3 regions of the Pseudoalteromonas sp. MMG022 genome follow, and region 1 is predicted to be linked to each of the others. Evidence: predicted binding sites of a transcription regulator. Region 1 holds the regulator's gene; each other region holds the start of a gene.

Region 1 (2,278 bases):
AGTCAAAAAGGCTGAGCAATTGTATTTAAAAAGAATAAAAGCACAACATTCGAGACCTGTACCAGTAGCGTCTCAGACAGTAGGAATGTATGATTAACACAGTATTAGATCAAGCAAGTGGCCTGCGTAAAATGAGTCAAAATAGTAATCACGGTGTTAAGGTTATAGCGGTAACGGGCGGTAAAGGCGGAGTGGGTAAAACCAATGTATCTTTGAATACCGCAATTGCGCTGGGCCAGCAAGGAAACCGGGTATTGGTACTCGATGCCGACTTGGGGTTGGCAAACTGTGATGTGATGTTGGGTTTAAGAGTCGAAAAGAATTTGTCACACGTTTTGTCGGGCGAATGCGAATTAGACGAAATATTGGTAGAAGGTCCTGCTGGTATAAAAATCGTTCCTGCAACATCGGGCTCACAAAACATGGTGGAGTTGACGCCTGCTGAACATGCTGGCTTAATTCGCGCATTTAGTGAACTCAATACTGAGTTTGATATCTTAATTGTCGATACTGCCGCAGGTATTTCCGATATGGTATTAAGCTTTTCTCGTGCTGCACAGGATGTCGTAGTGGTGGTGTGTGATGAGCCAACATCTATTACTGATGCCTATGCACTAATAAAAGTATTAAGCCGTGAGCATGGCGTTTATAGATTTAAAATTGTGGCTAACATGGTGCGTAGTTTACGAGAAGGACAGGAATTGTTTGCTAAACTGTCTAAGGTAACAGACAGGTTTTTAGATGTGGCTCTAGAACTTGTTGCAACGATCCCGTTTGATGAAAATATGCGGAAGTCTTCAAGACGTCAAAAAACCATCGTAGAACTCTTCCCTAACTCACCAGCAGCAGTTGCATTTAGAGGTCTAGCTAGCAAGGCCGTGAAATGGCCCATTCCACATCAACCGTCAGGGCATCTTGAGTTTTTTATTGAACAACTTGTCAATGGGTAACTATGGCATCATCGGTGAGTAAAGCGATGGGGTATCAAACATCAGAACATCTACATAAGGTGGTAGAGAGACATGCGCCACTTGTAAAAAAAGTGGCATGTCACTTATTGGCTCGGCTGCCTGCTAATATTTTGCTAGATGATTTGATGCAATCTGGCATGATTGGTCTGATTGAAGCAACCAAGAACTTTGATGCCTCAAAGGGAGCAAGTTTCGAGACTTTTGCTGGCATTCGCATTCGTGGCGCTATGCTGGATGAAATTCGTCGAGGCGACTGGGCACCTCGTTCAGTGCACCGTAAAAGCCGCATGGTTGCAGAAGCTATTGCTGAACTTGAATCCCTCCTCAATCGAGAACCAAAAGATACTGAAATAGCTGAAAAACTTGCTATTACTCTGGATGAGTACCATCATATTCTACATGATGTAAATACCAGTAAAGTTATAGGTATTGAGGACTTAGGTGTAGATGAAGACGTCATTTCGCCTGCAGACAATGATTTATCGCTAGACAAACCATTTAATAACGTTAAAAATGAACGCTTTAACGAATCGTTGGTGGCAGCGATAAAATCTTTGCCAGAAAGAGACGCCCTAGTGTTGTCGCTTTATTACAACGATGAAATGAATTTAAAAGAAATCGGCCAGATACTAGATGTAAGTGAATCTCGTGTTAGCCAAATTCATGGGCAGGCAATGATAAGGCTTCGTGCCAAGATCAATGACTGGGTAAATTAGAGTAAAAAATAATAGGTTCAAACCTCACTGGAGGATGTTTTGGATAAAAACATGAAAATTCTCGTGGTTGATGATTTTTCTACAATGAGGAGAATAATCAAAAACCTGCTAAGAGATTTAGGCTTTACCAATGTACAAGAAGCTGACGATGGCAGTACTGCGCTTCCAATGCTACAAAATCAAGACTTTGATTTTGTGGTAACTGATTGGAATATGCCTGGTATGCAAGGGATAGATCTGCTGCGCGCGATTAGAGCAGATGAGAATCTTAAGCATATCCCAGTGTTGATGGTAACAGCGGAAGCAAAGAAAGAACAAATCGTAGCGGCTGCCCAAGCTGGGGTTAATGGTTATATCGTTAAGCCTTTTACAGCAGGAACACTGAAAACTAAGTTAGAAAAAGTGTTTGAACGTTTAGGCTAATTAATAAGAAGGAGAGGCTAATGTCAACGCCTTCTGTGCCTCAGATCAGCCTTGAGCAGGCAAAGCAGCTAGTTGCTTATTTGGAACAAGGTGAACAAGAAAAGGCAGATCAATTAATTTTGGAAGCTGCCAACAAAGAGCAATCAGAGTTGTTTGCTGAGGTGGGTA
Region 2 (2,278 bases), on a different contig from region 1:
GTGCATTGATCAACTACTTAGCAGCTAAGTAAGTTTCTGGTTAGATAAAAAAGCCTCGTTACTACGGGGCTTTTTTATTACTGATTGTTTAACTTACTTGCGCTTTAAAAATACACCAGATTCAACATGATGTGTGTATGGAAATTGATCGAAAATAGCGATACGAGAAATGCTGTGCGTTTCACATAACAACTCCAAGTCGCGCTCTAACGTATCTGGGTTGCAAGAGATATAGATAATATTGTCGTAGTTTGCTACTAGGCGACAGGTCAACTCATCCATACCTGCACGAGGCGGATCGACTAGAATGGTCTGACAGTTATAATCTTCTAAGTTGATACCGTTGAGTCTTGAAAAACTGCGCTCACCTTTCATGGCCTGTGTAAACTCTTCGCTCGACATACGAATGATATCAAGGTTCTCTACATTGTTTGCGGCGATATTGTATTGTGCAGAGTGCACAGAGGACTTAGATATCTCAGTAGCCAGCACTTTATCAAACGAACTTGCTAAGGCGATAGAAAAATTACCATTGCCGCAATACAGTTCTAATAGATCATTTTGCAAAGGTTCACAAATTGATTGTGTCCAAGCGAGCATTTTCTCATTGACCTTAGCATTGGGCTGAGTAAAGCTGTTCTCTACTTGTTGATAGGTATATTCTTTACCATTGACGTTTAACACTTCGGTGACAAAGTCACTGCCAAAAACTACTTTCTGCTTACGTGCTCGGCCAATAAAATCTATTTTATAGATCTGTTGTAGCTCAGTGCGCAGTTGTTCCATAGCGGCTTGCCAGTTGTCATCAAGTGCTTTGTGATAAAGCAGGCTTACTAAGATTTCACCGCTAAGTGTAGAAAGGTAATCTATTTGGAATAACTTGCGACGCAACACTTCATTGTGGCGTAACTTATCCATCATGACTTGCATGATTTCTGAAATGAGTGGCGCAGCAGGATCAAATGTATCAACGCGGATCTTTTGTTTGGTTTGTTGATCAAACATAATGTGGAATAAGTCTTCTCCCTCATGCCACACTCTAAACTCAGCTCTTTGGCGGTACTGTGTTTTTGGCGAATCATATACTTCAAGCTTAGGTGCGTTAAAGCGGGCAAATTGCTCGCTGATGCGCAACTGTTTTTCGTTCAGTTGCTGTGTATAAGTGGAAGTATCGATGTGAATGACAGCCATAATTAGAAAGTACCTTGCAAAATAGAGACGCGCTATTTTAGGGAGCATTGTGGATTTGTCCAGTTTATCGCATAAAAATTGTTTCTTTTTTATACTAAATACACTATAGCTTCGTGAGTTTTAGCCGATAACAAGGAACGAATAGCTGTATTAACAGCCGGCTGAACGCGATATTTGGAGCCAGAACATGAAAATTGGACAAATACATCAACTACTTAATCCTGGAATGATTAATAAAGCGAGTAAACATGGGATGTTACTCCCAAGTGCAAAATTTAACGTAGACAGTTACTCTGGTGACAAGGGTAAGCTTGCTGCAATGGTACTTGACGATAAACTTGCACAGGCTTTGGGCATAGAAAAAAAGCAAGACAAAGAGAAACCTTTGTTTGATTTCGAGGCTATCACAAAAAATGTGTTGGACTTTGTAACGGCAGCGGTCAACAAAGCGAAAGTGAACGGCAAAGACGATGATACCTTAAAAGAGATGCTTGGCGCTGCTCGTAAAGGTGTGCAAATGGGAATAGACGAGGCCACTGAGGAACTTAAAGGTGTTAATGCCTTTAATGATGATATTGAGCAGGGCATAGAGAAAGCCAAAGAAGGCATTTTCAAAGGACTCGATGAATTTGAAGAGTCTTTGTTTGATCCCAAGCCTGAGTCAGTACAGGTGAGTGAGGCTCAGTTTGCCAGTTTGTCTAATCAGGCTGAATATAGTTTCACAACCGCAGAAGGTGATGAAGTTAAAATTACATTTAGTGATGCACGTTCACAAACTAATGCTGCAAGCTACAGCCAAAAGGGTAACGATCATGGCTTGGCTGTTGGCCAACAAACTCGGCACGAAGTAAGCTTTGCCATCGTGGTAAATGGTGAGTTAAACCAAGAGGAACAACAAGCGATCAACGAAATGATGGCAGATGTTCGCAATGTGAGTGATAGCTTTTTTGCAGGAGAGTATGATGACGCGTTTGAAAAGGCTAAAGAGCTGAACATAGACAATGATCAGATAGCTAACTTCACTATGGATCTACGTCAAACAAAAACATCAGCTGCGATTAGCCAGTATCAACAATCAAATCCTTTA
Region 3 (2,278 bases), on a different contig from region 1:
TTTTTTTGTCAAGATTAAAAATTACCCATTGGTATTAAAGTGCTTGTAGGAGTGGGTACATGCTGAAGAGTGTGGTCTATTTAATAATGCAAAGGCACAAGCGACCAACATAATATTATGTTGGTCGCTTAAAATTAATCATTGGTGAGCTTTTCAATCGCTAGAATCAGTAATAGTCCAGCCACTGCCAGCGCAATGCATATTCCAGTTTGCGGTGCCATACCAGTTACAGCAGCAAACTCCATTGGACTTACATTTTGCTGCAACAGGGGCTTTTCGATGCCACTGGAGTTGATGTAAGTTGATATCACTGTTTTCCAAGGCCAGAGTAAATTCAACGATCCCAATAAAAACCCTGCTAGCAATGAAAATGTTACCTGTTGGTACCTATCCAATAACCAAGATAGAAAACGAGAAAAAGCCATCAGCCCTACCACACACCCCATCAAGAATAGGCCCACCAACAGCAACTCTTTTTGTGTGACAGCTTTAAGCACATGCCCGTACATACCGAGAAGCAACAAAATAAAACTGCCCGAAATACCGGGTAAAATCATGGCGCACACCGCGATTGCACCAGCAACAAAAAACATCCACCAGTGGGGTTGAGCTTCACTTGGTGCCAGTGTCGTAATCACAAAAGCGATCACTGCTCCTAAAAAGCAACTTAGTATCGTTTGCCAACGCCAATGAGTGACTTGCTTAGCCACATGAATAAACGACGCCACGATCAACCCAAAGAAAAATGACCACACCAAGATCTGATGATTAGCTAACAAATACGTGATTAACTTTGCTAACGATGCTGCACTTGTTATTAAGCCAGCAAATACAGCCAACAGAAAAGAGCCGTCAATATGACGCCAGCACGCTTTTATACCATCGTTTTTAAGTATGCCCAGCGCGGCTAAATCCACGCTTTTTATGGCATGTAAAAAACGTGAATATATTCCAGTTATAAACGCGATAGTACCGCCGGACACACCTGGTACAACATCCGCAGCGCCCATTCCGGCCCCTTTCAAAAATAACCAAACATAGTCTCTTTTGGAATCACAATGCTTTGTCACTTATCTACTCCATCTTTAATTTGGGCTTAGTCTAACGGAAAATGATGCTAGCAAACAGCGCCATAAAGCGATGACTGCAATATTCAGAGTAAGGTAATTTGATTAAATAAAATCGCGCTGCTGCCGATACACTGATATGAGCCAATTTTCAAACACATTGTTATGAAGTTTATTTTGCTAGTTTTAAGCATAATCCTTGTAACGACAAGCAGTTATAGCCGCGCAGAATCTGCACAATTTATTATGCCACCGGCTCGAACCAACGTAGAGCAAGGTGACCTCAATAAATACTTTGCTAAGCAACTTATCGAGCTAGAAACTGATCAAGGCAAAGTACTAGCGTTATTTTCTCCCTATATGAGTGCGATAAAACGTGGTGTTGTTGTTATGCTGCCAGGCGCAGACCAAGGACCATTATCACCCCACGGTCTGGGCTACCTTTCTCAAGCCCTCACAGATGATGGCTTTGATACCTATGCAATTCAAACTCCAGAGCTGAATTGGCAGGCAGGGATGTTTACACCCGACGACAGTGCGCAGGGTAATACATCTGAATACCAAGGCCCTTGGTCAGAGGCGATGTTAGACGAATATAAAGAGCACTTGCTGGCAAGCTTTGAGGCGTTGCAGCAAACCCTAGATTTGAACTCTGAGCAACAATTTGTTGTTATTGCAGCCGGAACCAGTGCGGGGGTGTTTTCAGAACACTTAGCAGCTTTGCCAGACATTGAAATTGATGCCCTAATCACCCTTAGTGCACAACTCCCTAATATCAAAAGAAATAAACACTTGCCAGCGGTTCTTTCTTTGGTTGGTCCGCCACTTTTAGACATTGTCTATTCACAAGATAATCAGACCCTACTAGACAACGCACAGCAAAGAATGCGTTGGGTCAAACGCAATAACAAGTATGATTACCGCCAACGTGAACTCTTTGGCGCAAGCAATGAACCGATGCAGCACCAGCGTTTGAGAAAGGAGCTTAACGGTTTCTTACGACGCTTGTGATCAGCTTGCTTTTTTCAAGAACTCGTAAGCGGACTGAATATCTTGGCTTTTGCGTTTAGCCACCTCCATCATGTGCTCAGGTAAACCCTGTGACACCAATTTATCGGGGTGATGCTGAGCCATCAGCTTGCGGTACGCGCGCTTAATATCTTTTTCGGTCGCGTCATTTCCCAATCCCAATACCGCCAGTGCCTGAGATT

What was found. Region 1 encodes FliA, which starts transcription of late flagellar genes. Its sites were predicted from a motif close to CTAAAGNTNNNNNNNNNNNNGCCGATA; they were not measured.
Region 2: the regulator FliA is predicted to act here: its motif matches at 1,295-1,321, upstream of L1070_RS17735 (DUF5610 domain-containing protein).
Region 3: the regulator FliA is predicted to act here: its motif matches at 1,173-1,199, upstream of L1070_RS10385 (DUF3530 family protein).

Annotation. Positions count from the first base shown of each region.
Region 1 covers NZ_JAKFZQ010000003.1:225,746-228,023, forward strand. The annotation lists gene flhF (flagellar biosynthesis protein FlhF) at 1-97, shown strand, start outside; gene L1070_RS04250 (MinD/ParA family protein) at 90-950, shown strand; gene L1070_RS04255 (RNA polymerase sigma factor FliA) at 953-1,687, shown strand; gene cheY (chemotaxis response regulator CheY) at 1,727-2,110, shown strand; gene L1070_RS04265 (protein phosphatase CheZ) at 2,131-2,278, shown strand, end outside.
Region 2 covers NZ_JAKFZQ010000025.1:1,825-4,102, reverse strand. The annotation lists gene L1070_RS17745 (thiol:disulfide interchange protein DsbA/DsbL) at 1-32, shown strand, start outside; gene trmA (tRNA (uridine(54)-C5)-methyltransferase TrmA) at 94-1,191, opposite strand; gene L1070_RS17735 (DUF5610 domain-containing protein) at 1,379-2,278, shown strand, end outside.
Region 3 covers NZ_JAKFZQ010000009.1:76,700-78,977, reverse strand. The annotation lists gene L1070_RS10390 (DUF368 domain-containing protein) at 135-1,010, opposite strand; gene L1070_RS10385 (DUF3530 family protein) at 1,233-2,078, shown strand; gene djlA (co-chaperone DjlA) at 2,079-2,278, opposite strand, start outside.